Regions from separate parts of the Allobosea sp. AK1 genome, predicted to be linked through region 2. Evidence: predicted binding sites of a transcription regulator. Region 2 holds the regulator's gene; the other holds the start of a gene.
What was found. The regulator PhoB, encoded in region 2, activates phosphate uptake and scavenging genes when phosphate is short. The targets are predictions, from matches to a motif close to TGTCATNNANCTGTCAT.
Positions count from the first base shown of each region.

Region 1: FHT98_RS22170 (RNA degradosome polyphosphate kinase) is a predicted target of PhoB. The motif match lies at 4,090-4,106, and genes of this name have one in related genera.

Region 1 is NZ_VFMG01000001.1:4,608,180-4,624,144, reverse strand. It holds gene metC (cystathionine beta-lyase) at 1-140, shown strand, start outside; gene ppx (exopolyphosphatase) at 325-1,899, opposite strand; gene FHT98_RS22170 (RNA degradosome polyphosphate kinase) at 1,835-4,030, opposite strand; gene FHT98_RS22165 (P-loop NTPase family protein) at 4,152-4,850, opposite strand; gene FHT98_RS22160 (AI-2E family transporter) at 4,857-5,966, opposite strand; gene FHT98_RS22155 (CDP-alcohol phosphatidyltransferase family protein) at 6,060-6,590, opposite strand; gene purM (phosphoribosylformylglycinamidine cyclo-ligase) at 6,766-7,839, shown strand; gene purN (phosphoribosylglycinamide formyltransferase) at 7,896-8,459, shown strand; gene FHT98_RS22140 (helix-turn-helix transcriptional regulator) at 8,387-9,187, opposite strand; gene FHT98_RS22135 (hypothetical protein) at 9,375-9,737, opposite strand; gene FHT98_RS22130 (MipA/OmpV family protein) at 10,817-11,659, shown strand; gene ndk (nucleoside-diphosphate kinase) at 11,772-12,194, opposite strand; gene FHT98_RS26680 (hypothetical protein) at 12,359-12,493, shown strand; gene FHT98_RS22120 (hypothetical protein) at 12,536-12,790, opposite strand; gene FHT98_RS22115 (DUF2147 domain-containing protein) at 13,159-13,545, shown strand; gene FHT98_RS22110 (glutathione S-transferase N-terminal domain-containing protein) at 13,677-14,384, opposite strand; gene FHT98_RS22105 (GNAT family N-acetyltransferase) at 14,504-14,992, opposite strand; gene FHT98_RS22100 (GNAT family N-acetyltransferase) at 15,022-15,528, opposite strand; gene gatB (Asp-tRNA(Asn)/Glu-tRNA(Gln) amidotransferase subunit GatB) at 15,533-15,965, opposite strand, start outside.
Region 2 is NZ_VFMG01000001.1:1,279,916-1,295,880, forward strand. It holds gene FHT98_RS06525 (amino acid ABC transporter permease) at 1-353, opposite strand, end outside; gene argH (argininosuccinate lyase) at 350-1,765, opposite strand; gene FHT98_RS06535 (LysR family transcriptional regulator) at 1,861-2,787, shown strand; gene FHT98_RS06540 (SpoIIAA family protein) at 2,845-3,231, shown strand; gene phoB (phosphate regulon transcriptional regulator PhoB) at 3,235-3,942, opposite strand; gene phoU (phosphate signaling complex protein PhoU) at 3,956-4,675, opposite strand; gene pstB (phosphate ABC transporter ATP-binding protein PstB) at 4,753-5,559, opposite strand; gene pstA (phosphate ABC transporter permease PstA) at 5,601-6,485, opposite strand; gene pstC (phosphate ABC transporter permease subunit PstC) at 6,494-7,468, opposite strand; gene pstS (phosphate ABC transporter substrate-binding protein PstS) at 7,625-8,650, opposite strand; gene FHT98_RS06575 (ATP-binding protein) at 8,765-9,823, opposite strand; gene ppk2 (polyphosphate kinase 2) at 9,945-10,898, shown strand; gene FHT98_RS06585 (hypothetical protein) at 10,990-11,586, shown strand; gene FHT98_RS06590 (hypothetical protein) at 11,583-12,143, shown strand; gene FHT98_RS06595 (hypothetical protein) at 12,140-12,715, shown strand; gene FHT98_RS06600 (hypothetical protein) at 12,663-13,961, opposite strand; gene FHT98_RS06605 (TRAP transporter large permease) at 14,048-15,334, opposite strand; gene FHT98_RS06610 (TRAP transporter small permease) at 15,331-15,843, opposite strand.

The DNA.
Region 1 (15,965 bases), 3.3 Mb from region 2:
TCGACTGCAAGAGCTATCGCACTGCGACCGAGCCCGGCTTCAAGGGGCCGACGATCCGCATCCATATCGGGCTGGAGGACATCGAGGACCTCAAGGCCGATCTCGATGCCGGCTTCGCGCGGTTGCGGGCGGTCGGCTGAGCGTGGGCCACCCGGCCGTCATTCCCGGGCGAAGCGCAGCTTCGACCCGAGAACCTCTGGACGAAAAGGCGCCGGAACCTCCGGCGTCATTGCGAGCGCAGCGAAGCAATCCAGGGCGGCGGAGCTCTACGACCCCTGGATTGCTTCGCCGCTTCGCTCCTCGCAATGACGGCAGGGGAAGGCCTCAGAGCCTGCCGATCTCGAAATCGCGGCCGAGCAGCTTCGCGAGCTGCTTGAGCCGCCCCTCGACACGCTCGCTCGCCAGCGCCGACAGATCGTCGGGAAAGCGCAACAGCAGGCGATTGTCGACGCAAGCCGCCGGAATGCGCGGCAGGATGCCCGCCATGCCGGCCGAAAGCAGATAGGCGACGCGGAAGATCGCCGCGATCAGCAGCGCTCGCGCGAGAATGGCCGGCGGCAACAGCGTCTTCAGTCCCGCCGCCCCCGGCGAGCTCGCCTTCATCCCGGCATAGCGGTGGAAGATCGCCAGCGCCAGGAAAGCCCGCCCGACATGGTCGATGCCGGTGAAATAGGCATGGGCGATGACGTTCATGCTCTGCTCGCCGCGATAATCCGGATGGGCGCGCCAGCCGATATCGGAGAGCAGGCAGACGGTCTCGATCATCCGGCCGGATGGCTCGTCCTGCGGCAGGCCGGCCGTTTCGAGGATGCCGCGGGTCCAATTGATCAGCTCGGCCGCGTGGCGGGGATCGCGTGCGCGCAGCAGGTTGTAGTCACGCGCCGCCTGCAAGAGCGGATCGGCATTCTGCTCCTCCGGCGAGAGCTGCTCGTGCAGCAGGCCTTCGCGCACGCCCTGCGCCGAGATGATGATGCCCCGCGGCTTGCCGCGCTTGATCAGCTCATCTAGCACCAGCGCGCCATAGGCCAGCAGCGGACGGCGGGCCGACGACACTGAATCGATCGCATCGAGCACCGAGGCATCGGCCCGCTCGACCAGCTTGACGAAATCGGCGACGTCGCGCGTCGGCACGGCATAGCCGTGCATCACGTTGAGCGGATAGGCCATGCGGTGCTGATGAAGGGTGGCAAGCGCGCGCCAGGTCCCACCGACGGCATAGAAGTCCCGCCCCTTCATCGCAGCGAGCTGCGGCAGCTTGTCGAGTTCGTCCTTGACGATTTTCTCGGCAACCCTCAGCGAGCCCTTCGAGCGGTCGAGCAAGGCAAGGCCGCCGAGCGGCACGCTGGCGCCCTGCCCCACCGAACCGCCTTTGACCGAGATCAGCTCCAGGCTGCCGCCGCCGAGGTCGCCGACGACACCGTCCGGCACATCGAAGCCCGAGATCACGCCGAGGCCGGAGAGCACGGCTTCGCGCCCGCCCGAGATCAGTTCGATCGGCTGGCCGATCGCCTCCTCGGCACGCGCGATGAACTCGGGCCCGTTGCTGGCATAGCGCGCCGCCGCCGTCGCGATGACGCGGAGTTCCCCGACATGCATGGCTTCGCAGAGGATGCGGAAGCGGACCAGCGCGTTGATCGCCTTGGCGATGGCATCGTCGGCGAGGCGTCCGGTCGTGGCGACCTGGCGACCGAGACCCGCCATCTCCTTCTCGTTGAAGACCTGGGCGGGCGCGCGCGCCAGCATCTCGTAGACGACAAGACGGACCGAGTTCGAGCCGATATCGACGATGGCAATGGTATGGGAGAGCGCGAGCCGCCCCGGCGCGTGCCTGGGCTCAGGCCTTGCGTCCCCCTCGGCGTGCGAGGGAGCGGGGACTTGAATTGGAGAGCGATTTTCCACGTCCGGACAGACTCGGGTTCGTCATGAAGTACTTATGCGCATTGAACGGCTCTTCGTTCGGCGCGGGGACAATGCGGCGCGAGCCGCCATCGGGCAATATCGTCCAGCTCTGCTCGTTGTCGAGCAGGTTGGCCAACATGATCTGATCCAGCAACTGCTGATGCACCGTCGGATTCAGGATCGGCGTCAGCGCCTCGACACGGCGATCGAGATTGCGCGGCATCAGATCGGCCGAGGAGATGTAGATCTTGGCCTTGGGTCCGGGCATGCCGTGGCCGGCACCGAAAGCGTAGATGCGCGTATGCTCGAGGAAGCGGCCGATGATCGACTTGACGCGGATATTCTCGGACAAGCCGGGCACGCCCGGCCGCAGGCAGCAGATGCCGCGCACGACGAAGTCGATCTCGACGCCGGCCTGGCTCGCGTCATAGAGCGCGTCGATGATCTCCGGATCGACCAGCGAATTGCACTTGCCCCAGATCGCGCCCTTGCGGCCGGCCTTCACATGCGCGACCTCCTCGGCGATGTCGGCGAGCAGACGCTGCTTCAGACCAGTCGGCGAGACGGCCATGCGCTCCAGCCCGGCCGGCTCGGCATAGCCGGTGATGAAGTTGAAGACGCGGGCGACGTCCTGCGCGATCACCGGATCGGCGGTGAAGAAGGAGACGTCGGTATAGATGCGCGCCGTGATCGGGTGGTAGTTGCCGGTCGCGATATGGCAGTAGCTGACGAGCTGACCGGCCTCGCGGCGCACCACCAGCGAGAGCTTGGCGTGGGTCTTGAGCTCGATGAAGCCATAGACGACCTGGACGCCGGCCCGCTCCATCTCCTTGGCCCAGCGGATATTGGCTTCCTCGTCGAAGCGGGCCTTAAGCTCGACCAGTGCCGTCACCGACTTGCCGGCCTCGGCCGCTTCCGTCAGCGCCTTGACGATCGGCGAGTTCGATGAGGTGCGGTAGAGCGTCTGCTTGATCGCGACGACATTGGGATCGCGCGCCGCCTGCTGCAGGAACTGCACGACGACATCGAAGCTCTCATAGGGATGGTGGACGAGCAGGTCCTTCTGGCGGATCGCAGCGAAGCAATCGCCGCCATGCTCGCGGATACGCTCAGGGAAACGGGCATTGTACGGTTTGAACTTCAGGTCCGGCCGGTCGACGCCGACGAGCTGCGAGAGCTCGGTCAGGCCGATCAGGCCGTTGACCTCGACGACCTCGTCGCTGTCGACCTTGAGCTCGCGCACGATCAAACGGCGCAGATGGTCCGGCATGCCGGTCGAGAGCTCGAGCCGGATCACCACGCCGAGGCGGCGCTGCTTCAGCATCGTTTCGAAGACGCGGACGAGGTCCTCTGCCTCCTCCTCGATGTCGAGATCGGAGTCGCGGATGATGCGGAAGGAGCCGGCGCCCTTCACCTCGTAGCCGGGGAAGAGCTTGCTGATGAACAGCGAGACCGCGTCGTCGAGCGCGATGAAGCGGTGCAAACCCTCGCGCGCCAGATCCGGCAATTCGATGAAGCGGTCGATCTTGGTCGGCACGCGGATCAACGCGTCGAGCTGACGGCCATCATTCTTGCGCTCCAGCGCCAGCGCGATGGTGAAGCCCAGATTGGGAATGAAGGGGAAGGGATGCGCCGGGTCGATCGCCAGCGGCGTCAGCACCGGGAAGATGTAATTGAGGAAGTAGTCCTCCAGCCAGATTCGGTCCTGCGCGCCGATATCGCCGGGCTGCAGCAGGTGGATGCGGTTCTCGTGCAGCTCATGACGCAATTCGGCCCAGCGCGCCTGCTGGTCGGCGGTCAGTGCCGCGACGGCCTCGCCGATGGCGACGAGCTGGCCGGCCGGCGTCAGGCCGTCCTGGCTGCGCGTGGTCACGCCGGCCTTGAGCTGCTCGCGCAGGCCGGAGACGCGGACCATGAAGAATTCGTCGAGATTGTTCGCGGAGATCGAGAGGAAGCGCAGCTGCTCCAGCAGCGGGTGGCTGCGGTTCGAGGCTTCCTCCATGACGCGGCGGTTGAACTGGAGCCAGGAGAGCTCGCGGTTCATGAAACGCTCCGGCTGCTGGCGCAGGGGCGCCGCATCAGCTTCGCTGGAGAGCTTCTCCGACTCGTCGATCACCGTGTCGAGGGTCATGCGCTTCACTCGCGTCCTGGTCGTCTTGCCGCTCATGCCGCCGTTGAAGCCATTCTAGTGCGACGGTTCGATGACAAGCGACATGATTTGAAGCATGCGGCCTGCGCAGAGATGGCCGGGTTCAACCCGGCTCCTCCGGGAACAGTTCCGCCAGCGCCTCCTGCACCAGCGGGCGCGTCACCCGGCGTCCGCGTTCGAGTGCGAGCCGGTCAAGCCGATCGACCACCTGCCGCGCGGCGGCGAAGGAACGTTCCATCCGCATGGCGAGAGCGTCGATCACGGCGATATCGACCACGAGCTGGCGGTCGATGAAGAGCTTGACCAGCAGTGCCCGCAGCAGCCCGTCATCCGGCGGTTCGATCGTCGCGGCCGGCGCCAGCCGGAGTCGCGACAGCAGATCCGGCACGCTAACGCCCCAGAGATCGGGCGAGCGCCTGGCCGTCAGCAACAGCGAGCCGCCACGCGCCTTGATCGCGTTCATCAGATGGAACAGGGCGGGCTCGTCGAGGCGGCCGGCATCGCAATCCTCGATCACCAGCGCCCCGCCGGACACGAGGTGGGGCACCTCCGCCTCGTTCAGCTCCGCTGCCGAAATCGTCCAGGCATGGGCGGCGCGGGCCCAGATCGCGGCAAGATGGGTCTTGCCGGCCCCTTCCGGCCCGGTCAGGCGCAGCCAAGCCTCCGGCCAGGCGGGCCAGCTCTCGATCAGGCTGTAAGCCGCCTCGTTGGAAGAGCCGACGAGAAAATCCTCGACGCCATGGCGGCTGTCGACCGGCAGGTCGAAGGCGAGCTGGCGCGGGCGTGGCGGAATGTCGGACATGGCGGCTCAGGCGTCGGCGTCGACGCGCGCCTTTGCCGCCGCAGCGCGGGTGGCATCGCCGCCGTGATAGAGGTTGCTGGCGAGATATTGCCTCAGGGCAAAGCGGCAGAGCACGCCGATGACAGCCGCGAGCGGCACGGCAAGCAGCAAGCCCACGAAGCCGAACAGCGAGCCGAAAGCAAGCAGCGCGAACATTAGCCAGACCGGATGCACGCCGATGGAATCACCGACGAATTTCGGCTGGAAGATATTTCCCTCGAGGAATTGCCCGGCCAGGAAGACGCCAAGCGTCGCCAGCGGCCAGGTCCAGTCCGGCCAGAACTGCACCGTCGCGACGCCGACCGAGAGCACGAGCCCCGTCAGCGAGCCGACATAGGGAATGAAGGAGAGGAAACCCGAAATGATGCCGATCAGCGCGCCGAAATTCACGCCGATGACACTGAGGCCGATCGCATAGAAGCCACCAAGCAGAACGCAGACCAGTGCCTGCCCGCGCAGGAAGCCGGCGATCGCCATGTCCATCTCGTGCAGCAGGCTACGGATGGTGTCGCGATGGTCGAGCGGCAGCCAGCTATCGACGGTCGCGACCATGCGGTCCCAGTCGACCAGCAGGTAGAAGGCGATGACCGGCGTCAGCACCAGGAGCGAGAACACCCCGACGATGGCGGTGCCGCCGCTCCAGAGCGATTGCAGCAGGCCGCCGACCCATTTCATGCCGTCGCCGACGAGATTGCCGAGCGAATTCTGCGCTTCCTTGGTCAGGTCGGCGCCGCCGAAGCGCTCCAGCCAGGGCGCCCCCTTCTCCAGCACCAGCGCCTGCAGCTTGGCGGCGTCGCCCGGCAGGCGGGCGACGAGCCCGGCAAGCTGCTGGCCGAGCAGCGGCGCCAGCAGCACCAGCCCCAGCACGAAGATGAGCAGGAAGACGACGAGGATGACGATCGTCGCCGCCAACCGGTTCATGCCCATGCGCTCCAGCCTGTCGGCGAGCGGGTCGAGCAGATAGGCCAGCGCCAGCGCCGCGATGAAGGGCAGCATCACGTCCCGCAGCATCACCAGAACCAGGACGAATACGAGAAGGGAGCCGACCCAGAAGCCGATCTGGCGCTGCAACGTCATCGATCAGCCTCTCTCGCGTTTCACGGCCGGCGGGACAAGACAAATGTGCATCGAGGCCCGGGGTTCCAAGCCGCAATGGCGGATAAAGCCCCGTCAACCTGCCATGTGGCGCAGCCAGAAGGCGAGATAGGCCGTCATCGAGGCGACCGTCAACAGAGCGACGAGGAGTTCACAGACCAGAGCGGCAGCGCCGAGCTCGATCCCGAAGGCGCGCGAACCGAGCGCCAGCGCGGCGAAGCCGATCTGCGCGGCAGTGTTGAGCTTGCTGACGACGATCGGCGCGATCGTCAACGGCTTGTCGAGCAGCCAGGACAGGATCACCGCCGACACGATCATCAGGTCGCGCGCGACCACGAGGACGACGAGCCAGACCGGGATCGCGCCGACGATCGCCAGAGTGATGTAGATCGAGACGATCAGCGCCTTGTCGGCGACGGGGTCGAGCCACGCTCCCAGCTCGCTCGCCATGCCGCAGCGCTTGGCGAGGAAGCCGTCGACCGCATCCGAGATGCCGGCGACGACGAAGAGGATGAAAGCTGCCTGCCAGTTCGCACCGACGATCATGACGATGACCAGCGGCACCAGGAACAGGCGACCGATGGTGATCAGGTTGGGGATCGTCATGGCGGCAGTTTCGCGCGAACCGCGGAAAAGACCAATGCTCTCCGGACAGAGATCCTGCGTCCAGTCGGAATGACGTCGCCTCGCCTGTGAGAAATCGACAAAGCCGGCGCAGATGCCTTGCCAGCGCGGGCGCGCTTGCCTATCGCTCGCGCGAGCAGAAGGAAGGCGAAACGCAATGAGCAAGCCCGGCGCAAACGGACTGACCTATGCGCAGGCAGGCGTCGATATCGACGCCGGCAACGCCATGGTCGACGAGATCAAGCCGCTGGTGCGCGCGACGCGCCGGCCGGGCGCCGATGCGGAGATCGGCGGCTTCGGCGGATTGTTCGACCTCAAAGCCGCCGGCTTCAGCGATCCGATCCTAGTCGCGGCCAATGACGGCGTCGGCACCAAGGTCAAGATCGCCATCGAGAGCGGGCTGCACGCGACGATCGGCATCGACCTCGTCGCGATGTGCGTCAACGACCTGATCGTCCAGGGTGCCGAGCCCCTGCTCTTCCTCGACTATTACGCCACCGGCAAGCTCGACCCGAAGGTCGGCGTCGAGATCGTCCGCGGCATCGCCGATGGCTGCCGCCAGGCCGGCTGCGCATTGATCGGCGGCGAGACCGCCGAGATGCCCGGCATGTATGCCGATAAGGATTACGACCTCGCGGGCTTCGCGGTCGGCGCCGCGGAGCGCGGCACGCTCCTGCCGCGCGAGGACCTGAAGCCCGGCGACCTGGTCTTCGGCCTGCCCTCCTCCGGCGTGCATTCGAACGGCTATTCGCTGGTTCGCCGCATCGTCGAGGTCAGCGGCCTCGGCTGGGAGGCGCCCGCCCCCTTCGCGCCCGGCAAGAGCCTGGCCGAAGCACTGCTGGAGCCGACCCGCATCTATGTGAAGCCGCTGCTGCAGGCGCTGAAGGCGACGGACGGCATCAAGGCGCTGGCGCATATCACCGGCGGCGGCTTCCCCGACAATATTCCGCGCGTCCTCCCGGAGGGGCTCGGCGTCGCGCTCGATCTCACCGCCATCCCGGTCCCGGCCGTGTTCGGCTGGCTTGCCCAGGTCGGCGGCGTCGCCGAGCGCGAGATGCTGCGCACCTTCAACTGCGGCGTCGGCATGATCGTCGCGGCTGATGCCAGCAAGGCGGATGAGGTTCTCGCCGCGCTGAAGGCCGCAGGCGAAGCGCCGGTGAAGCTCGGCGAGATCGTGCCTGTCGCCAGCGGCGAGGAGCAGGTCAGCTATCGCGGCAAGCTCTCGCTGTGAGCGCCATCCCTCCCCGCAAGCGCGTCGGGGTGCTGATCTCCGGGCGCGGCTCGAACATGGTCTCGCTGGCGCAAGCGGCGCAGGCACCGGGCTATCCGGCCCAGATCGCGCTGGTCATCTCGAACATTCCCGATGTCGCCGGGCTCGACCGGGCACGCGATTTCGGCATCGCCACGGCGACGGTCGATCATCGCCCCTTCGGCAAGGACCGCGAGGCCTTCGAGCGCGCGGTGGATGAAGCGCTGCGGGTGAACCAGATCGACCTGCTCGTGCTCGCCGGTTTCATGCGGATCCTGACACCTTGGTTCGTGGCGCGCTGGGAAGGGCGGATGATCAACATCCACCCGTCGCTCCTGCCGCTGTTCAAGGGCACGCATACGCATCGCCAGGCTCTGGAAGCCGGCGTTGCCGAGCATGGCTGCTCGGTGCATTTCGTCGTGCCGGAACTCGATGCCGGGCCGGTGATCCTGCAGGCGAAGGTGCCGGTCCTGCCCGGCGACGACGAGGAGACGCTGTCGCAGCGCGTCCTCGTCGAGGAGCACAAGCTCTATCCGGCCGCGCTGGCGGAGGTCGCGTCCGGCCGAGCCAAGCTCGAAGGCGGCGTCGTGATCCGCGGCTGAGCCGCAGCATCGCCCTCGCGCTTGCAGCGCTCCCACTCCTCTTTCGCCCTCTCCTCCTCCTTCTGCCAGCGGCGGAAGAGATCGGCACGGCGCGCGGGATAGCGCTCCTCCAGCGCGGCGAGGCCGGTCATGCGGTCGGTGCGGAAATGGCGGAAGGCCTGCCGGAGCTCGCACCAGGCGATGACGACGCGCACGCGCTCGTAGAACGTCATGCCGATCGGCCAGATCATCCGCTGCGTCGCCTGGCCGCTCTCGTCGCTGTAGTGGATCGAGAGCTTGCGGCCGTTGCGGATGGCGGCACGCACGGCCGCGACATCTACCTGATCGGCCGGGACGTCGCCGGGATGGGAGGCCGCGAACAGCGCACCATCGAGCAGGATCGGCCGCAGATGCGGCGGCAGCACCGCCGCAACCTTGCTGACCACATCCTCGGCAGCCCGCGCGAGCACCGGATCGGCCCGCTCGCTGAGCCAGCGCATGCCGACCAGCACGGCCTCGATCTCGTCGGGCGAGAGCATCAGGGGCGGCAGGTCGAAGCCTGCGTCAAGCACGTAGCCGATGCCGGCCTCGCCGCGCACGGGCACGCCCTGGCGCACCAAGGCGCCGATGTCGCGGTAGACCGTACGCACGGAGACGTCGAGCTCGGAAGCCAGCGTCTCGGCCGTCACCGGGCGCCTGCGGCGACGCAGGCTCTGGATCATGTCGAGCAATCGTTCAGCGCGCTGCACGGCGGCGTCTCCCCACTCGTCTCCCGATCCAGCACCCATGCCGTTCGACCGAGACGATCGAACGGGCAACGATGTGGACCTGCGGCAGAATGGCTCGACCGCGCTGACAGGTTCTGTCAGGAGCGTGTCAGCAGCAAGGCGGCCGTCGCGAGAGGGATGCCGCCGGCGAGCCGGCGCAGCCGTCAGTTCAGAACGGGCGCTTCAGCTTGCACTGGTCGATGAACTGCAGGCCCTTCTGGCGGGCCGTGTCGTTGAAATAGCCGGTGTCGCGGAAGGCCTGAATCTCGTCCTTGGTCATCGCGTTGACCGTGCCCTTGGCGTAGCAGCTGCAGGGGGTGTGGACGGCTTCGCGCGTGGTGCCCATCAATTGCGACTGCGTGATCAGGCAGGCGTCGAAGGCGCGCAGCTGGATCATGTAGGGGGTCAGGTTCTTCGCCGTCGGGTCGGGCGGCGGCAAGGTCGTCGAGCTGCTTGCGGCATAGGCCGAAACGCTCGCCAGAATCGACAGTCCACCGGCCAGAACGACCGCACCCATCCGCCGCATCTTCATGATTCCGCCTGCCCTTCGAGAACGGAGCGCATCGAAGACCACGATGCCGAGCCCCTGCCCCGGCATGGCCATAGAGCGGGCCCGAGGTCAAGAGGCGGATCATCGCCGGACTACCGATTCATGGGCGGCGCGCCCCAGAGCAGGCGTTCGCAGCACCGGCGGCACAATCCGCTCGGAGCCCGCAGGTTCCGGCCATTTGAGAGGACCGCCTGGCCGATGCCGACACGGTCAATGCGGCCGTTCCCGGTCCTGCATCGCCTTTCCCGAGAACCGCATGCCCCTTTTCGAGCCGAAGCTTCAGTCGGCCTCGGGCGCACTGTCCGCCAGCTCGAGGAACACGGCCGCACAGAGCAGCCAGAGGATCGCCAGTTCCATGATCGCCGCTGCTCCTGGAGCGCCTTTCGGCCGCCATTCCCGGCCTTGCGATCATTCTCCCCGTCATCGATTAACGGGCGGTATCCGGGCCTGCCCCCACCCGCACCGCGAGCCCTGCCCGTCGCCTCTAGGCGGCCACAGGCACCGCCAGTCCGAGCTCGACCAGAATGGAGCGCGGGCACAAGCAGCCGATCTGGCTGGGCGGCGGTCCCCAAGCGCCTTGCCACTCGAGGCCGCCCTGCTTCCACGCTTCGACGACCGCGCGCCACTGCCTCCGCTGTTCGGAGGATTTGCGCCGGCGGACCGAGCCGGAGTTCCTTTTTGCCATGTCAGCCTCACCGCCTAGCTGCGACGCAGCATAAATTGTGCATCGCAACAGAGATAAGAAGCCATCGAGCGATGCGCCACCCTCGTTTCGGCAGGGCCAGTATGCACGCGGAGGCTTGGCAGCCGGAGGCGGAGTGCTGTTTGGCGCTTTCGAACGGCTCGACATGGCCTGTCGGCCAGCCGGCAGCCTGGTCCCGCCTCGCCGCCAGGACAGAGCGAAACCGTGCAGAAGCTGACGACGCGTGAAAGGCCCCTAAGATCAACCACTTGAAAATGCTGAAGATAACGAAATGGGAACCTTAACCGCGCATTAAACCTCCTCCGCCAGATTGCGGGCATACCTTATCGGAGACGCCGTCGCGTCGGAGTTCTGGATCATGCGTTGCGTTGCGTATCTGGCAGGTCTTTCGACCTGCCTCGCCCTGTCGCTAACTGGCTATGCCCAGGCCCAGTCGAGCGACTACTCGACCCTGACTTCCCCCCAGTCGGCGCAGAACTGGTACATCACGGTCGGCGCCGGCGTACGCTACCAGCCCGACTACACCGGCTCGGACGATTACGTCTTCCGGGCCCGCCCGATCATCTCGCTGGGCAAGGGCCTGAAGAGCACCTGGTGGAGCGCCGAGGACGATACGATGCTCAGCATCGGCGTCTTCTCCGGCCAGGGCTGGCGCATCGGCTTCTCGGGCGACCTGCTCTGGAAGCGCTCGGCCAAGGTCAATCCGGCCCTCGTGGCAGTGCCTGCGACCAAGTTCGGCGCCGAGCTCGGCGGCTTCGCCGAGTTCTACCCGACCTCCTGGCTGCGCGGCCGCGTCGACCTGCGCCGCGGCGTCGTCGCGCATGACGGCGTCGTCGCCGATTTCAAGCTCGACGCCTTCTCGACCGTCGGACAATGGACGCTCGGCATCGGCCCGCGCATGCGGATCACCTCGGCCGACTACGTCCGGACCTATTTCGGCACCCGCGGCGCCCAGCCGGGCACCGGCGGCCTGCTACAGCGCTACAACGCCGGCGTCCACACGGTCGGCGCCCTGGCGCAAGTGACCTATCACTGGTCCGACCAGCTCAAGACCACGGCCTATGTCGAATACAAGCGCCTTGTCGGCGACGCCACGCGCTCGCCGATCGTCAGGCCGTTCGGCTCACGCGATTCGCTCACCTTCGGCCTGTCGGCGAGCTATTCGTTCGACACGGGAACGAGCTACTCCTTCGGGCTCTGACGAGCCGCCGCGCCATGGCGGGGGCTCCCCCTGCCATGACGTCCCCAAACCGCAAAAGAAAAGGCGGGCCGGATACCGGCCCGCCTTTCTGCGTTTCAGCAGACGGCTGGGATCAGCCGACGATCTCGTTGCCAGCGAAGAACTGGGCGATCTCGATCGCAGCCGTCTCCGGAGCGTCCGAGCCGTGCACGGTGTTCTCGCCGACCGAGAGGGCGAAGAGCTTGCGGACGGTGCCCTCGGCAGCGTTGGCCGGGTTGGTGGCGCCCATCACTTCGCGATACTTGGCGATGCCGTCCTCGCCTTCCAGAACCTGCACGACCACCGGGCCGGAGGTCATGAACTCGACGAGCTCGCCGAAGAACGGACGGGCCGAGTGGACCGCATAGAAGGTCTCGGCCTGGGCCTTGGTCATCTGGATGCGCTTCTGCGCGACGATGCGCAGGCCGGCCTTCTCGATGACCGCGTTGACCGCGCCGGTGAGATTGCGCTTCGTCGCATCGGGCTTGAGAATGGAGAAGGTACGCTGGACAGCCATCGATCGATCCTTGGAAGGGGTACGGAGAAGGGAAATGTGGCGCGCTTATAGCGACCACCTTCGCACCCTACAAGGCTTGTGCGCCGGGCCATCATGCCCGGAATCCATGAGCCGGCGGATCAATTCCATGTTAGGATAGGGCGTTGACGACAAGGAGCCGATCCATGGTGCTCATTGCTCTCGCCTTCGCCAGCTGCCTGGCAATGCTTTGTCAAATCCTGCTCGTGACACCGGACTCCATCACCCGCGACCGCAGGGGCAACCAGCCCCCGCCTTCCGGCGGCATCGCGGCGTTCTGAACGGCGCAGCAGGGCGGCATCCTCCGGATACCGAACGTGGCCTCAGTGCCGCGTCAGGAAAGCGCGGGCTTCGCGCAGGGCCGAGGCGATCTCGTCGCGATTCATCTCGAGCGCCAGTTCCTGACGGTGCGCCGCTGCCCGGGCGCAGCCGCGGGCAAAGGCGACGTTGAACCACATCTGCGCCTTGACCAGATCGACAGCTCCCGCCCGCCCCGAGGCGTGCATCAGCCCGAGTTCGTAATAGGCTTCCGCCGACACCTCCGCCGGGATCACCAGCGAAGCAGGAACAGCGTTCATCTCCATGCGTGCCATGACAACCACCCTCTTGTCGTTGTGCCGGCCACCCGTCCAAAGGCCCCGGCTGATGACTGCGAGAGTGGGTCCGATCTTTAAAATGCCTCCTAAATTTCGCGATGAATCGAGTCTCAACGAGACGTAAGCGGGCGGTTAAATCAACGAAGGATTCACCCCGGAATCGCGAAATTCGCAATAATCTCAATACCCTGATCTTGCGTCACCCTGGGGCGCATTGAGAATGGATTCACCTTGCGCGGCGGAAGCGGCGGAAACCTCTTCCGCTGCGGCAGCTTGGAGACGGGCTCGATCCCGGATATAGTTCATATCTGAACCATGCAGGCATAGCTGGTCGGACACGGGAGGATCGGATGCATCACGGAACCGGATCGAAGCTTGCTGCCTTCGCGACGCTCGGCCTGCTGGCGAGCGTCACGACTGCTGCGGCGCAGGACGTGGTCGGCACCTGGGAGCGCGATACCGGCGCCTCGCGCGTGCGCTTCAGCAAATGCGGCGAGGCCCTCTGCGGCTCGCTCTCCTGGCTCAAGGAGACGAACGGGCCGGCCAAGGTCGGCCAGCGCATCTTCTACGACATGAAGCCGAACGGCGCCAACAAGTGGAGCGGCAGCGCCTTCAATCCCGAGGACGGCAAGACCTATTCGGGCACGATGACGCTCTCGGGCGGCACGCTGACCACCGCAGGCTGCGTCATGGGCGGGCTGATCTGCCGCTCGGTGAAGTGGAACCGGATGAATTGAGGTTTTGCCGCCAACGGCGGGAAAACGTCATCCTCGGACGTAGCGAAGCGCAGCCCCGAGGATCTCATCCCGGAAGAGGCGATCTCTCGTCGTGAGATGCCCGGGTCAAGCCCGGGCATGACGGCCCGTGTTCAGCGCGCCTTCTGGCCGAACAGGATCGCCTTTTCCTCCGGCGTGCTGATGCCCGCCGGATTGCGCAGCTCTTCGCCGACCTTCAGCCCGCGCTGCACGGCCGGGCGCGCCTGCATCGTCTCCAGCCAGCGCGCGACATTCGGGAACTGCTTCAGGTCCTGGCCCTGCTTTTCCCAGCCACGGGCCCAGCCGATGCAGGCCATGTCGGCGATGGAATAATCGCCGCAGATATAGTCGCGGCCTTCGAGACGCTTGTTCAGCACGCCATAGAGGCGGTTGGTCTCGTTGGTGTAGCGATCAATGGCGTAGGGCACGGGCTCGGGCGCGTAGAGGCGGAAATGATGGGTCTGGCCGAGCATCGGGCCGAAACCGCCCATCTGCCAGAACAGCCATTCGTCGACTTCGACGCGGCCGCGTTCGTCCTTCGGATAGAATTTTCCGGTCTTGCGGCCGAGATATTGCAGGATCGCGCCGGATTCGAAGACCGAGATCGGCTTGCCGCCCGGCCCGTCGGGATCGACGATCGCCGGCATGCGGTTGTTCGGGGATATCGCGAGGAAGTCCGGCTTGAACTGGTCGCCCTTGCCGATGTTCACCGGAACGATGGCGTAGGGCAGCCCGGTCTCCTCGAGCATGATCGTGATCTTGGTGCCGTTCGGCGTCGGCCAGTAATATAGGTCGATCGGCTTGGCGGGGGCTGCGGACATCGGTCGCTTCCTTTCAGGCGGGAGGCCTCGCCATCGAACCTAGGAAGCTTGCGAAGGCCCCGGAAGGGGCTGCGGTGCGCTTTCGGCGCGACCGCGCCATGCCCTGACGGCGGGCTCGCTCAGGGCGAGAGCGCCATCTTGAAGCCCTCGTGGCTCTGCTCGAAGCCGAGGCCAGCGTAGAAGCGATGCGCGTCGGGCCGGGCCTTGTGCGAGGTCAGTTCGACGAGGCCGACGCCCTTCTGCGCCGCGAAGGAGAGCGCATGGCGCATCATGATCGCACCGATCCCCCGCCCCCGGCATTCCGGCGCGACATGGACGCTCTCGATCTTGGCGCGGATGCGCCCGCGCTCGGCCAGGCCCGGCAGGACGGTGATCTGGTAGGTGCCGACGACCTTACCTTCATGCTCGGCGACGAAGAGCGTGTTGTAGGGGTTGGCCGCGATCACATCGAAGGCCTTGATATAGACCGGGTCCTGCGCCTCGGCCACGATCTCTCCCGGCGTGCGCTTCTGCACGGAAGCGCCATGCATGATCAGCTCTGCGACGCGCGATACGTCGGCCCTCGCCGCCTCGCGCATGCGGATTTCGGAAGCGTCGGTTTTCGTCATAGGCCTGTCTCGTTTGTTGGGCGCCTACGTCAGGCGACGAAGAGGCGCTTCGCCATCAGGAGCGTATTGGGCGTATCGTCACGCCCGTCGAAGCGCGCCTGCCTTTGCAGGAAGAAGCCCATGCGCTCGTAGAAGGTGATGGCCGGCTCGTTCTGGCTCTCGACCTCCAGCCGCGCCACCGGCGCCTCCGGAAAGCAGGCCAGCGCGACCTGCAGCAGAGTGCGCCCGATGCCGACGCCCTGCCGGGTCGGCAGGACATAGAGCCGCGTCAGCAGGGCCGCGCCGTCACGCTCCTGCCGGGCCGAGGCCGTCGCGACGATCTCCTCGCCGACCAGCGCGACGAGGAAGACGCCCTCGTCGCGCCCGAGCTGCGCCTTCAGGTTCTCGAGGGAGTGCCAGGCATTGGTGATCTCGGCGACGCGCTGCCAGCCATAGATCCCGTCATAGGTGGCGTGCCAGGTCTCGACCAAAAGCGCCCTGACCGCCGGGAGATCGGCGGCTTCGGCGTCGCGGATGACGAGATCGGCTGGCGTCACATGATCACTCGATGCCGAGTTTCTGCTTCAGGATCTCGTTCAGGGCCTGCGGATTGGCCTTGCCACCCGAGGCCTTCATGGCCTGGCCGACGAACCAGCCCAGCATGGTCGGCTTGGCCTTGACCTGCTCGACCTTGTCGGGATTGGCGGCGATCAGTTCGTCCACGGCCTTCTCGATGGCGCCGGTATCGGTGACCTGCTTCATGCCGCGGGTCTCGACGATCTCGCGCGGGTCGCCGCCCTCGGTCCAGAGGATCTCGAACAGGTCCTTGGCGATGCGGCCGGAGATGACGCCCTCACCGATCAGGTCGACGAGCCCGCCGAGCTGCGCGGCCGAGACGGGCGAGGTCGTGACGTCCTTGCCTTCCTTGTTGAGGCGGCCGAATAGTTCGTTGATGACCCAGTTGGCGGCGGCCTTGCCGTCGCGACCCTTGGCG
Region 2 (15,965 bases):
AGCGGCGTGCCGCGGAAGAACCAGATATAGAACAGCGCCGCGCTGCGCAGCACCGGATTCGGCGACATGTACATGATCGCGAAGATCACGCCGAGCACGATGCCCAGCGTCATCGCGCAGACGGTCATGATCAGCGTGTTGCCGAGACCGGCGATGATCGCCGGTGCGGTGAAGAACTGCCGCACCACAGGCCAGGCGATGTCGCCCTCGACGAAGGCCATCACCACCCAGGCGAGGATCGCGAGGATGATCACTGACGCGACCCAGCGGCCGTAGAAGCGCCGCGGCACGATCCTGAGACGGGCAATCGCAGCGAGGTCGCGGCTGCTGATCGGCGAGGTTGCGTCGCTCATCGCCTGCTCTCCCGGCTCCAGGCTTCCAGGCTGGCGAGCTTGCCACGGAAGCGCGCGATCTGCTCGCGCACCCGCTCGGGCGCCGTGCCGCCATGGCCGCTGCGCGCCGCGACCGCGGCGTCGAGCGTCAAATGGTCGAGAACGCCGGCATCGAGCCGCGGATCGACGGCGCGAAGATCGACGGCGTCGAGCGATTCAAGTTCGCGGCCCATCTCCTCGCAATAGCGCACCAGCGCGCCGGTGATCTCATGCGCCTCGGCGAAGGGCACGCCGTTGCGGGCGAGATGATCGGCCACTTCTGTCGCCAGCGCGAAGCCGGAGCCGGCCTGAGCCCGCATCGTCGCGACATCGGCGCTCATGCTGGCGATCAGCCCGGCGAAGGCCGGCAGAACCTCTTCAAGCACGTCGACGGCGTCGAAGCCCGTGCGCTTGTCCTCCGCGAGGTCGCGATTATAGGACAGCGGCAAACCCTTCAGCGCGCCGAGCATGGTGACGAGGTCGCCGGTCAGCCGTGACGCCCGACCGCGCGAGATCTCGGCGATATCCGGGTTCTTCTTCTGCGGCATGATCGACGAGCCGGTCGCGAAGGCATCGTCCAGCGTCACCCAGGCGAATTGCCGGGAGGTCCACAGCGTCACCTCTTCGGCGAGGCGCGACAGGTTCGTCGCCAGCATCGCCGCGACGAACAGGAACTCCGCGACATGGTCGCGCGCGCCGACCGCATCGACCGAATTCTCGAATGGCCCGTCATAGCCGAGTGCCTTGGCACTGAGCTCCGGATTGAGCGTAATCGCCGAACCGGCGAGCGCTGCCGCCCCAAGCGGGGACTGGCCGGAGCGCTTTTCCCAGTCGGTCAGGCGCGAGGCATCGCGCATCAGCACCTGGCCATGCGCCATCAGCCAATGGCCGAAGGTGACCGGCTGGGCGCTCTGGAGATGGGTGAAGCCGGGGCAGACCGACGCCGCATGCTCCTCCGCCTGATCGGCGATCGCAGCCAGCAACTCCGCCAGCATGCCGGCGAGCGAGCGTGACTTGCTCCGCAGGTAGAGCTTGAGGTTGTTCGCCGCCTGGTCGTTGCGCGAGCGTCCGGCGCGGAGCTTGGCGCCGGTCGAGCCGACGCGCTCGGTCAGGATACGTTCGATGAAGGTGTGGACGTCCTCGTCATCGGGACCGGGCGCGATCCGCCCCTCGACCGTGTCGCGGGCGATCCCGTCGAGCGCGGTCAGGATGGTCTCGAGCTCCTGCGCGCTCAGCAGGCCGGCGCGACCGAGTTCGGCCGCATGCGCCTTGCCGCCCGCGACATCCTGCGGCACCAGCCTTGCGTGCTCGCCGGCGGCGCTCGACAGCTTCATCAGCCGCGGGTCCGGCGGCTTGCGGAAGCGCCCGCCCCAGAGTCGGGTCGTCTGGTTCATGATCTCGTTCCTCCCGTCAGGGAAGAATGGCCTCTTGACCGAGAGGCCGGCAAACGAAACGATCTCCGCCGAGATAGTCCAAAAAGGAATACCCCATGGCGGCCAGCCGGCCACCCCCGTCAGCCGCGGCGCTGAGGGCGTTCGCGACCGTCGCAAGGCTGGGCTCGACGGCCCGCGCCGCTCTCGCGGTCAACCTGACCCAGAGCGCGGTGTCCAAGCAGATCCTCTCGCTGGAGCATCATCTCGGCACGGTGCTGTTCGACCGCAGCCCGCTCGGCCTCAAGCTCACCGAAGCCGGCGCGATCTACCTGCCCTATGCGGAAGCCGCGCTGGAGCAGATGGAGCGCGGCGCACGGCGTCTCGCCGAGCGCAACGCCATCGCCCGGCCGATCCGCCTGCACATGGTCGCGATCGCCGGCGAGCGCTGGCTGATGGCGCGCTTTCCGGCCTTCGCCGAGGCCCATCCCGGCGTCGACGTGCAGTTCACCAATTACGTCAGCGAGAGCGAGACGGAGGAACCGGATATCGAGATCGCCCATGGCGTCCCGCCCTGGCCCGGCAAGGAGGCGCATTTCCTCTTCGGCCGCGATGTCGCGCTCGTCGCGGCACCCAGCCTGATCGAGCGGATGGGCGGTTTCCGCCGCGCTGCCGATATCCAGAAGATGACCCTGCTGCAGCACTATCAGATGCCGACCTTCTGGGCCGAGTTCACCGAAGCGCATGACCTGCGCGGCGCAGTGCCGGAGCACACCGTGCGCTACGGCTATTATTCCGTGATCACCAGCGCCGCCGTCGCCGGTCTCGGCCTCGCGCTGGCGCCACGCTGCTACGTCGCCGACGAGCTTGCCTCCGGCGCGCTCGTCAATCCGCTGGGGCTCGGCTTCACCAGCGCCATCGGCTGCTGGCTGACGCGACCGCTCGACCAGCCGCCGCGGCCGGGGCTGGATGCCTTCATCGCCTGGCTGCGGGCCGAGGCCGAGAGCTTCGACGCAGCGACGCGCGCGCCGCCCCCTTACGTCTGACCGGCCCCGGCGAAACCTCCCCCTCGCCTGCGCGTTGTCCCCCGAGGAGGAGGAGCCATGCTCACCATTCTGCCCGCCCCGGACCATGTCGCAGCCTATCGGCTGTCGCAGACGCTCACGGCTGACGATCTCGACGCCATCATGGCCGATATCGACGCCCGGCTCGAACGTCACGAGAAGCTCGGCATCCTCGCCGACATGACCGATTTCACCGACATGACGCTGGCCGCGGCCTGGAAGGACGCGCGCTACAGCCTCGGCAAGCTCTGGGAGCTCAGGCGCTTCCCCAAGGAAGCCCTGATCACCGACAAGGGCTGGCTCGCCGGCTTCGTCGATCTGCTCGACCCGGCGATCCCCTTCGTCAAGGTCCGCGCCTTCAAGCCCGAGGACTATGACAAGGCCCTGACCTGGGCCGGCGATATCGAGGGCGGCCCGAACGCCTGAGGCTTACGCGGCTCCGCTGCGCGCGAAGGTCTCGTCGAAGGCGTAGCCGGCTCCGCGCACGGTGCGCAGCGGGTCCTTGGCGTCGCCCGGCGTGATCGCCTTGCGCAGCCGCCCAACATGGACGTCGACCGTGCGCTCGTCGATATAGACGTCGCGGCCCCAGACGGCGTCGAGGAGCTGGGCGCGTGAATAGACCCGGCCCGGCGCCTGCATCAGGAACTCGAGCAGGCGGAACTCGGTCGGGCCGAGATGCAGTTCGCTCCCGGCGCGCCGGACGCGGCGCGTCGTGCGGTCGAGTTCGAGATCGCCGGCCGCGAGCAACCCTGCGACATGGCCAGGCTTCGCTCTGCGAAGAAGCGCCTGGATGCGGGCGATCAGCTCCGGCAGCGAGAACGGCTTCACGACATAGTCGTCGGCGCCGGTCGCAAGCCCGCGCACGCGCTCGGTCTCCTCGCCGCGCGCCGTCAGCATGATGATCGGCACGCGCTCGGTGTCGCGGCGCGAGCGCAGGCGCCGGCAGAGCTCGATGCCGGAGAGGCCCGGCAGCATCCAGTCGAGCAGGACCAGATCGGGCGTGGAATCGCGCAGATGCAGCTCGGCGTCATCCCCGCGCGCGACGCTGTCGACCTCGAAGCCCTCGGCTTCGAGGTTGTAGCGCAGCAGCAGGGTGAGCGGCTCCTCGTCCTCGACGATCAGGATACGTGCGGCCATGATGGCTTTGACCTCAGCTTCCCGTCACCGCTTCGACCTCGATATTGGTCGTGTCGAGCTTCGGCCGGTTCACGTCGAGGGAATCGCCAGTGACGAGGTAATGGATCGTCTCGGCGATATTGGTGGTGTGGTCGCCGATGCGCTCGATATTCTTGGCGCAGAACAGCAGATGCGTGCAGAAGGTGATGTTGCGCGGATCCTCCATCATATAGGTCAGGAGTTCGCGGAACAGCGAGGTGTAAAGCGCGTCGATCTCGTCGTCACGCTTCCAGACCTCGAGCGCCTTCTGCTCGTTGGTCGCGGCATAGGCGTCGAGCACGTCCTTGAGCTGGGCCTGCACGAGGCGGCTGATATGCTCGAGGCCGACGACCGCGCGATGCGGCGGCTGGAACTGGCCGGCAATGGCGACGGCGCGCTTGGCGATGTTCTTGGCGAGGTCGCCGACGCGCTCGATGTCGGAGGCAAGGCGGATCGCCGAGATCAGCTCGCGCAGGTCCTGCGCCAGGGGCTGGCGCCGGGCGATGGTGAGCACGGCCTTTTCCTCGACCTCGCGCTGGAGATTGTCGAGGCGCTGGTCGGCCGAGATGATCTTCTGGGCGAGCGCGGTGTCGCGGCGAACGAGCGCGACGGTCGAGTCGCCCAGCATGCGCTCGGCCATGCCGCCCATTTCGGCGAGGCTGCGGCGGATGCCTTCGAGATCGGTGTCGTAGGAGCGGACGATGTGGTCGGTCATTGCGTGTTCCTCAGGCGCATCGGCCCGAAAAGTGGAAACCGGTTTTCGGGCAAGCCGATGCGAAACAAAAATGCCGCTTAGCCGAAACGGCCGGTGACGTAGTCCTGGGTCTGCTTCTTGGCCGGGTTCATGAAGATCGTGTTGGTCGGCGCGAACTCGATGACCTCGCCGAGATACATGAACGCCGTGTACTGCGAGATGCGCGCCGCCTGCTGCATGTTGTGCGTGACGATGGCGATGGTGAAATCGCTCTTGAGCTGCTCCAGCAGGTCCTCGATCTTGCCGGTCGAGATCGGGTCGAGCGCCGAGGTCGGCTCGTCGAACAGGATCACTTCCGGCTTCTGCGCGATGGTGCGCGCGATGCAGAGGCGCTGCTGCTGGCCGCCGGAGAGGCCCATGCCGGAGCTCTTCAGCTTGTCCTTGACCTCGTCCCAAAGCGCGGCGCGGCGCAGCGCGCCCTCGACACGGTCGTCGAGCTCGGATTTCGGCGGCTTCTCGTAGAGGCGGATGCCGAAGGCGACGTTGTCGTAGATCGACATCGGGAACGGCGTCGGCTTCTGGAAGACCATGCCGACGCGCGAGCGCAATTCGTTCACATCGACGTCGTTCGAGATGATGTTGCGGCCGTCGAGCATGATCTGCCCTTCCGCGCGCTGCTCCGGATAGAGCGAGTAGATCCGGTTGAAGATGCGCAGCAGGGTCGACTTGCCGCAGCCGGACGGGCCGATCAGCGCCGTGACGTGACGATCACGGAAGTCGAGATTGATGTTCTTCAGCGCCTTGTGCTCGCCGTAGTAGAAATCGAGGTTCTTCACCGCGATCCGGACGGGCGCCTCGGCATCGAGCGACTGGGGGGAGAGTTCAAGGGTCGAAAGCATCGACATTAAGTCCTCAAGGTCGGTCGCGATCGGGTTGGTTTCAAGCTCTACTTGCTGCTGGCGACGATGCGCCGGGCAACGAGCGAGAGCACGAGGATCGAGACGGTGATGATGAGCGAACCGGCCCAGGCGAGCTGCTGCCAGTTCTCGTAAGGGGCGGAGGCGAACTGGTAGATCGTCACAGGCAGGTTGGAGACGCCGCCCACGAGCGAGGGCGAGAACCAGAAATTGTTGTTGAGCGCGGTGAAGAGCAGCGGCGCCGTCTCGCCGGCGATGCGGGCGAGCGCCAGCAGGATGCCGGTGACCATGCCGGCCTTGGCCGCGCGCCAGGTCACCGAGGTGATCACGACGGAAGGCGGCGCGCCGAGCGCGGCGCCAGCCTCGCGCAAGGGGCCGGGCACGAGGTTCAGCATGTCCTCGGTGGTGCGCACGATCACTGGGATCGCGATGATGCCGAGCGCGACGCCGCCGGCCCAGCCGGAATAGCCGCGGAACGGCTCGACCAGGATGACGTAGACGAACAGGCCGATCAGGATCGACGGCGCCGAGAGCAGGATGTCATTGATGAAGCGGATCAGGTTGGCGAGCTGCGAGCCGCGGCCGTATTCCGCGAGCCAGGTCCCGGCGAGCACGCCGATCGGCGTGGCGATGGCGATGCCGAGGAAGGTCAGCACGAAGGAGCCGACGATGGCATTGGCGAGGCCGCCGCCTTCCGTGCCGGGGCCGGGCGTGACCGCGGTGAACGTGGCGAGCGAAAGCCCGCCGATGCCCTTCACCACGAGCATGCCGAGGATCCAGAACAGCACGAAGATGGCGATGAAGGTGAAGCCGGTGGCGATGATCTTCATCAGCCGGTCGGCGGTGCGACGGGACTGGCGCACGCGGCCCCAGGGCTGATGCGGCAGTTCGCGAGGCGTGGTCGTCATGGTCATGGGGGGCCTCAGTAGCGCTTGACGCGGGCGACCAGCAGCCGCGCGATGACGAGGACGACGAAGGTGACGAAGAACAGGATGCAGCCCAGCGCGATCAGCGCGTTGAGCTGCAGCCCCAGCGCCTCGTTGAACTCGTTGGCGATGCGCGAGGCGATGGTGGAACCCGGGTCGAACATCGAGGCCGAAAGCCGGTTGGCGTTACCGACGACGAAGGTCACCGCCATGGTCTCGCCGAGCGCGCGGCCGAGGCCGAGCATGACCGCGCCGATGATCGAGACGCCGGCCTGCGGCACCAGCACATGGCGCACGACCTCCCAGGTGGTCGCCCCGATGCCATAGGCGCTCTCGCGCAGCACAGAGGGGATCTGCTCCAGCATGTCGCGGGTGATCGAGGCGATGAAGGGGATGATCATGAAGGCGAGGATGATGCCCGCCGTGAAGATGCCCAGTCCCGAAGGCGAGCGCGAGTAGAGCACGGTGCCGACGATCGGAAGGCCCTCGACGATGTTCGAGAGCGGGATCTGCACATAAGCCGCGAAGAGCGGCACGAAGACGAACAGGCCCCACATGCCGTAGATGATCGAGGGCACGGCCGCGAGCAGCTCGATCGCGGTCGCGACCGGCTTCTTGAACCAGGCCGGGGCGAGCTGGGTCAGGTAGACCGCGATGCCCAGCGAGAGCGGCACGCCGATCACCAGCGCGATCAGCGCCGTCGAGAGCGTGCCGACGATCGCCGGCCAGGCGCCGTATTGTTCGTTCTGGGTATCCCAGACGCTGGAGGTGATGAAACCGAGACCGAATTCGCGGAAGGCCGGCCAACCGCCGATGACCATCGAGACCATGATGCCGGCGAGCAGCACCAGCACCAGCAGCGCCGCACCGAAGCTGGCATTGCGGAAGATGGCATCGAAGGTCGCCTTCGGCGTCTTCCGCACGATCGGCGTCGCGCCGGGAATGCTCGTCATGTCGGTTGCTGCGGTCATCCGCGAAGGCTCCGGTGGCATGGCCGGGATCGTCGGAGGGTCCGCCCGATCCCAGCCCTCATCCTGAGGAGCGCCCGAACAGGGCTCCTCAGGATGAGGGCTTGAAGAGTGCGGCGAGGCGGGTCGAACCCCGCCTCGCCTTGTCGATGGCAGCGATCAGAAGATCGGCTTGCCGGCCGTGTCGGTCACGCCCTTCCAAGCGCTGCGGACCTGGTCCTTCACGTTCGTCGGCAGGGCGACGTAGTCGAGCTCGCTCGCGAGCTTGTCGCCGTTCTTGTAGACCCAGTCGAAGAATTTCAGAGCGGCCTGCGTCTCTTCCGGCTTCTCCGGCTTGGCATAGACCAGGATGAAGGTCGCCGAGGTGATCGGCCAGGCATCCGCGCCCTTCTGGTTGTTGAGCGAGATGCCGAAGCCCGGCTGCTCGTTCCAGTTGGCATTGGCGGCGGCGGCCTGGAAGGCCTTCTCTTCCGGCGCCGGGAAGTTGCCGTCGGCATTCTTCACCAGGGCATGGGAGAGCTTGTTCTGCTTGGCATAGGCATACTCGACATAGCCGATCGAGTTGGCGACCTGCTTGACCGAGGCCGAGACGCCCTCGTTGCCCTTGCCGCCGATGCCGACCGGCCACTGGACCGACTGGTTGGCGCCGATCTTCGACTTCCACTCGGCCGAGGCCTTGGAGAGGTAGTCGGTGAACACGAAGGTCGTGCCCGAGCCGTCCGAGCGGTAGACCGGGTTGATGTTCGCGTCCGGCAGGGTGACGCCGGCATTGAGCGCGACGATCTTCGGGTCGTTCCACTTCTTGATGTCGCCCAGATAGATCTGCGCGATGATCTCGCCCGAGAGCTTGAGCTTGCCGGGCTCGACGCCGGCGATGTTCACGGCCGGCACGACGCCGCCCATCACGGTCGGGAACTGGATCAGGCCGTCCTTGGTCAGGTCTGCGCCCTTCAGCGGGGCGTCGGTGGCGCCGAAGGCGACGGTCTTGGCCTTGATCTGGCGGATACCGCCACCCGAGCCGATCGACTGGTAGTTCAGGCCGATACCCGTCTCTTTCTTGTAGGCCTCGGCCCACTTCGCATAGATCGGGAAGGGGAAGGTCGCGCCGGCACCGGTGATGTCGGCGGCCTGGGCGGAACCGGCGATCCCGACGGCAACGGCCGCGAGAACAAGAATCTTGCGCATGTGAGAAGTCCTCATCTGATCGCTGTTTGCAGCGACCCTGTCAGAACACCCTCTGTATGACAGCCAAATGACAGTTCGTCATGAAAGCTGTCATGAATGGCTGTCATGCACGGATCAGCCGTTGGTGCGCCCCGCCTCGAAGCGCGGCAGGATCGCCCGGAAAGTCGCCCCCTCACCCGACTTGCTCTCGATCGTCAGCCGGCCGCGATGGCGCAGCACGATGTGCTTGACGATCGCAAGCCCCAGCCCGGTGCCGCCCGCTTCGCGGCTGGCCGCGGTGTCGACCCGATAGAAGCGCTCGGTCAGGCGCGGCAGGTGCTCCGGCGCGATACCCGGCCCGTCGTCGCGCACGCTGAAGCTCGCCTCGCTCTCGCCGGCGTCGACGGTGACCGCGACCTCCCCGCCCGGCTTGCCGTATTTGATGGCGTTCTCGACGAGGTTTTCCATCAGGCGCAGCAATTCGTCGCGATCGCCCGGCACCTGCAACGCCTCGCGCGGCGTCTTCAGCACCAATGCGACCTGTCGCTCGCGGGCCATCAGCGTCAGCGAATCCACGATCTCGCGGGCGATACCCGCCAGATCGACCGGGGTATCCGGCGCGACATGGGCGCGCTGCTCGATCCGCGATAGCGAGAGCAGGTCGTCGACCAGCCTGGCCATGCGCAGACCCTGCTCGCGCATGATCCCGAGAAAGCGCTCGCGCGCCCGCTCATCGTTGCGCGCCGGGCCTTGCAAGGTCTCGACGAAGCCGAGCAGCGAAGCCAGCGGTGTGCGCAGTTCATGGCTGGCATTGGCGACGAAATCGACGCGCATGCGCTCGATCACGCGCTGTTCGCTCAGGTCCTGGAAGGTGAGCAGCGTCGCATGGCGCAGACCGCTGTCGCGCAGCGCGGCGATATGGATGCGGAAGGTCCGCTCCACCGGCACGCGCTCGATGAGCTCGATGGTCTTGGCGCCACCCTCGATCGCGACCTGCTCGATCGCGTCGTTGAGGTCGGGATCGCGCAGCACCAGCGCCAGGAGCTTGCCGGCCGCCAACCCCGGGATCAGCGCCTGCATGGCCGGGCTCAGCGCCTGCGCCACACCCTGCCCGTCGAGCAGCACGGCCGGCGCGCCGAGCGCCTCGACCACGTCCCGCACCAGCGCGGCATTGGAAGCGGAAAGATTGACCATGCAAAGCCCGGAGACAGACGGCGGATGCCGACCGGGCCTCTTCCTGAGCGGAACAGCGGCGGGCGTCAATTCCCTTCCGCGAGCTAGCCGGCTAGGCTGATCCAAAGCGGAGAACAGGACGATGGCCAAGAAATTCTCGGATCCGGGCGCGAAGGAATCTGTCGTCGCTCCGTCGGAGGAGCACGGCAAGCCAGCCAAAACCCGCACCAGATCCAAAAAGCCGAAGGGCTTCGACATCGAGGCCGACAGCCTGCCGGAAGCCATCATCGACGCCGCCTATCACAGCGGCAATTACCCCTATGGCAAGCGGATGAAGCGCAAGCGCTACAACCGCGAGATGGAGCCGCTGCAGATCGAATTGCAGAAGCTGACGCGCTGGGCGAGCAAGCATGGCGAGCGCATCGTCATCGTCTTCGAGGGCCGCGACGGCGCCGGCAAGGGTGGCACCATCGCCCGCTTCACCCAGCATCTCAATCCGCGCCAGGCCCGCATCGTCGCCCTGTCCAAGCCCTCCGATACGGAGAAGGGCCAGTGGTATTTCCAGCGCTATGCCGCGCAGATGCCGACAGCCGGCGAGATCGTGTTCTTCGACCGCTCCTGGTACAACCGCGCCGGCGTCGAGCGCGTCATGGGTTTCTGCAAGCCGGAGGAGACCGAGCATTTCCTCGATGAGGCCCCCGCCTTCGAGGGCATGCTCGCCCGTGACGGCATCCGCCTGATCAAGCTGTTCCTGACGATCGGCCGCGAGATGCAGATGACCCGCCTGCACGCCCGTTGGCATGATCCGCTCAAGCGCTGGAAGCTCTCGCCGATCGATTTCGAGTCGGTCCCGCGCTTCGACGACTATTCCCGTGCCTTCGACGAGATGCTCTCCCGGACCTCGACCAAAGCCGCGCCCTGGCATGTCGTGCGCAGCAACGACAAGCTCCGCGCCCGACTGAACGCCATCCGCCACGTCCTGCGCGCAATCCCCTACAAGGACAAGGACGAGGCCGCGATCGGCACGCTCGACGAGGAGATCGTCATCCCCGTGAGCCGCTATCTCGACAACGGTGGCGAACCCGAAAGCCACTGATTCCGGCCCACCGAACCGCTCCTGCCGGATTCCGGTCACAGAATCGGGTGATCTTCCGGCTCTGACCGGAGCGGAGACGAGCAACCGGCCCATGGCGACCACGGCTTTCGCAAGCCTGCGGCGATCCCTTGCATCGAAGCTGACGATCGGCATCGGCGGCTTGCTGGCGCTTGGGCTGACCACCGCCCAGACCCTGCGCGAGGCGATGCCACCCGCCAATCTTCCGGCTGCGCAGGCCGGGCAGCCCATCGAGGCCGGGCGCTGGCAACTCGTCATTCGCGAGGCCGGATTAAGTACCGCGCCGCGCCCCGATGGCTATCGCGGACGGCCCGGCACGAAGGCGCTCAGCGTTGATCTCGACCTGATGAACCGAAGTTCGGAGAGCAGCAGCGCAATTGCCCGCATCCTGAGCTTCGATCCGCCGATCGCTGGCCTTTCGCCTTTGCCGACTGCTTATCTGCTGCGCGACGGCGCCATCCTCGGCGCCCTGCAGCCTGGCCTGCCGGAGCGCATCCGCATGGTCTGGGACTTGCCGGAAGCTGCGCCGGCGCCTGAGGCCATCCGCGTCGTCGTCACCGGCGAGACCTTCAAGCCGCGCGACAATCTCCTCGCCGCGCCAGGCTGGTTCAATCGGAAACCCGTCGCCGCGATCACCTTGCCGCTGCGAACGGAAGGCGGCGGCTCATGATCCGCGCCCTCGCCCACGTCACCGCGCTCGCCGTCGCGGCGCTGCTCCTCTTCGCGCTGCAGCAGACCACGCCGGGCTATAGCGAGATCACCGGCCCGATCACGCAGCACGGCGTCGCCGGCACGACCACAAGTGCCCGCGGCTTCACCCTGCGCGTCGAAAAGGTCGTCCTGGCGGAGCGCCTGCGCTGGCAAGCCTTCGGCCGCAGCTACGACCGTGACACCGGTGGGCTCTGGGCCGTGGCCGTCGTGGAGGTCGAGGGCACCCCCGCCACCACGGCACTCAGCGGCGCAACCTGGCTGGCGGCGTCCGGCCTGCGCTTCGAGGCAAGCGAGCGGGCCGAGTCGGTCCGTGGCTTCCTGCGCGGCAGGCGCCTCGAACCCGGCCTCCCACAGCGGGGCCTGCTGATCTTCGAGATCGGCCGCGACGCGGCGCGCAATGGCGCCCTGCTCGTCTCGATGTCGCGCTGGCCGCGCCTCGACACGCAATTGCGCATCACGATCCCCGACGAGCGTATCGAGCAGGCCGAAACCCTCGACCTGGAAACGCTGACATGACGGACGCGACCGTAGCCGAACCCGCGGCGAAGCCGCCGCCGAACTGGCGCAGGCGCTGTCTCTGGGCACTGCCGATCGTCCTGCCGCTGGCCTTGTTCGTGCAGGCGCGCAAGACCGTCTCGGCCTGGGCCGGAGCCAGCGATCTCGTCGCGCAGACCTCGCCGTTCGACCGGCCCGCTCCCCTCGCCGGCGCCGAATGGCGCATCGTCAGCCTCCAGCGCATCGCCGAACGGCCGAATGGCTCTGCCGTCGCGCTGCTGCGCCTCGAGGCGAAGGTGCTGGATGCGGAGAGCGTTGCGCAGCCGCCCTGTCGCATCGCCTTGCTCGCCCCGGACGGCCGGCGCTGGCAGCCCGCCTTCCTGGCGCCGAGCGAGGCGAGGCGCGTTCTCAGCCGCGACAAGGACCAAGGCAAGACCTGCGGTCCCGCCTTCCTCGGCAAGCCGGTTGCCGGCTCGACCGTCGCGATCACCGAGAGCTTCATCCTGCCGACATCGGCCTTCGCGACGGCCGATGTCACGATCAGCCTGCCGGCGTCGCGGCCGCGCTACCTTCGCTTTGCGCGGACGAACTGAGCGCCTCGACCCGCTTTGCCGATGCCTGCTCCACCACGGCCGCGATGAGGCAGATGCGCAGCGCCTCGACCAGTATGCCACCGCGGATATCGCTGGGCCCGCCCAGGAAGAAGGCGATGATGCTGGCCAGCGCCTGCCAGGCCGGCAGCTCCTGCGGCCCGATCAGATGCGCGAGGCCGATCCAGCCCCAGGCCGCCGCCCAGCCGATGACGCGATAGAGCAGGACGAAGCCGATCAGCACCGCGAGCCCCGCCCCGAAGGCGAGGCGCACGCTGTTGGCGATCGGCAGGTAGCGCGAGCGATAGCCGGCGACGAAATGGTCGAGGAACTCGCGCAGGAATTTCGGCAACCGCCCATAGCGCGACAAAGCAGCGGCAGCCCGTTGATGACCACTCAGCGCCGCCGCATCCTTCATGTCGAAGCCGTAGATCACCGCCGCCATCAGGAGCCAGACCAGCGGCAGCAGGGCATAGGGGAAAAGCCCCTGCGCGCTGCTCTGCAAGGAAGGCGGCGCGAGATCGACCGCGACGGGCGTCGCCGCCTGCGCCTTGCCGATCAGCCCGAGAAGAAGGTCGCGCGCCCGGGTCAGATAGGGCAGCGGCCCACCTGTGCCGATCCAGGCCCAAGCCGCATTCTTCCACCCCGCGAGCGCATAGAGGCCGACGAAGATCCAGTTGGCATCGCAAAGCACGATGACGAATTGCCAGGCCGGGCGCGAGCTGCGCGTCTGCATCAATTTCGCCAGCCTGCGCACCCCGAAGGCGAGCGCGACCGCGATGCCGAGCCAGAGCGTCGCCGGAACGTCGAACAGCGACACTTTCTGGCCGAGATCGGCCATCTCCAGCGCCAGCAGCGAGTAATCCCGCACCGTGTCGCCGAGAAAACCCCAGGCCGCGTAATAGGCGAAGAAGGGAATGATCGCGATCGCGACCACGCCGAGCCAGTCCGGGTCCTTCGCCGCGATGTCGGCAGCTCCTGCGCGCGGCTTCACCGGAAACAGCGCAGCCACCGCTGGCATCGCCGGGCGCAGCGACAGGAACATGGCGACGACCGTGATGAGCCTCACCAGCACGATCGCCGAGAGCACGACGAAGCCGGCGAGCGCGTTAGCGAAGCCCGCCTTCACCGCCAGCGGCATCAGGAGGTCCGTGACGAGCGCCCCACCGGCAGCGACGCAAAGGAGCATCGGCCAGCCGAAGCGCCACAGATGGATGAATTGCCGGGTGAGGTCGCCGATCTCGCGCATCGGCGCCAGTCTAGGCGATCGCTCCCGCATGGCGAACCCGGCCCGGGCGCATTGCTGACACGCCCTGCCAGGAACAAGCCTCCCCGTCAGCGCCCCATGATCAGTTGCGGCAGCCAGGTCGTCAGCGGCGGCCAGAGCGTGATCGCGATCAGGACCGCGATCAGCGGCGCCAGCCAGGGCACGATCGCCCGCGACATCGCCTCGAAGGAGATGTTCGCCACCTTCGAGGTCACGAACAGCACCACGCCAACGGGCGGCGTGATCGTGCCGATCATCAGGTTGAGCACGAAGATCAGCCCGAACTGGATCGGATCGATGCCGAACTGTGCCGCCGCCGGCGTCAGGATCGGGATCAGGATCAGCATCGCCGCCAGCGCTTCCATGAAGCAGCCGACGAAGAGCAGCAGCAGGTTGACGATCAAGAGGTAGACGATCGGGCTGCCGGCAAGCTCGACCAGCGCCGGCCCGACCACCTGCGGAATCCGCGAGATCGACAGGCACCAGCCGAGCGCCGCCGCCGCCATCACCAGCGCCAGCACGACACCGGTGGTTTCCACCGTCTGGACGACGAGCTCCGGCAGGGTCTTCAGCGAGAAGCTGCGATAGACGAACAGGCCGAGCGCCAGCGCATAGGCGGTCGCCACCGCCGCCGCCTCGGTCGGCGTGAAGATGCCGCCCATCATGCCGCCGAACAGGATGACCGGCGTCATCAGCGCCCAATGCGCCTCCCTGTAGGCGACCCAGAGCTGGCGGAACCCGGGGAACGGATGGCGCGGCAGGTCACGCTTCCTGGCGATGTAGACGACCATCGCCATCAGCGCGCCGGCCATCAGCAGGCCGGGAATGATGCCGGCGATGAACAGCCCGCCGATCGAGACATCGGCTGTGACGCCATAGATCACCATCGGCAGCGAGGGCGGGATGATCGGCCCGATCGTCGCGGAAGCCGCCGTGATCGCGGCCGCCGTCTCGGCATCGTAGCCCTCGTCTCGCATCGCCTTGATCTCGAGCGTGCCGACGCCGCCGGCATCCGCCACGGCCGAGCCCGACATGCCCGCGAAGATCACGCTGGCGAGGATGTTGGCATGGCAGAGCCCGCCGCGCATGAAGCCGACGCAGGCCGTGGCGAAGCCGAAGATCCGGTCGGTGATCCCCGCCGAGTTCATGATGTTGCCCATCAGGATGAACAGCGGCGCCGCCAGGAGCGGGAAGGAATTGGCGGATTGCGCGATCTTCTGCGGCACGATGCCGAGCGGGAAGCCGCCGAGGAAGACGAAGGCGACGGCCGCGAGCCCCATCGAGACGAAGAGCGGCACGCCGATCATCAAGGCCAGGAACCAGACCGGCAGGATCTGCAGCATCAGCGTGGTCATAGCGCCTGCGCTCCGGGTTCCGCGACCTCGACCTTGCGCCCGGCCAGCACGTCGCCGATCTCGGCCAGCGCCTGCAGGATCAGCGCCAGCGCGGCGAAGGGCATGGCGATGTAGAGCGCCGCCGAGCTGACCGGCAGCGCGATCGATTCCACGTCCCAGGTCCGCTCGATCAGGCCCCAGGAGTAACGCAGCAGCACCGCCGCGAAGACGATCACCGAGGCTTGCGTCGCGATCTCCAGTGCCGCCTGCACCGGGCGCGGCAACCGCGTGGCGAAGACCATGATGCGGATATGCGAACGCCGCCGCGCCGCGATGATCCAGCCGACGAAGCCGGTCCAGACCAGCAGGTACTGCGCCAGCTCGTCCGACCAGGCCAGCGGCTGGTTGATCTGGCGGAAGAACACGCCGAGCACCACGACGGCGAGCAGCGTCAGCAGGAGCACGACCGCGGCCCAGTAGACCAGCCGGTCCGCCAATGCGGCGAGGGATTTCATCGGATGACCAGCCATGTCCTGATGCTCGGATGAACGGGAGGGTACTTATGTGCGGCTCGCGCCGTCATGTTCGCCCTTGTGGCGAGTATCCACGTCTCGAGCGCAACCCGTCGGGAATGAAGACGTGGATGGTCGGG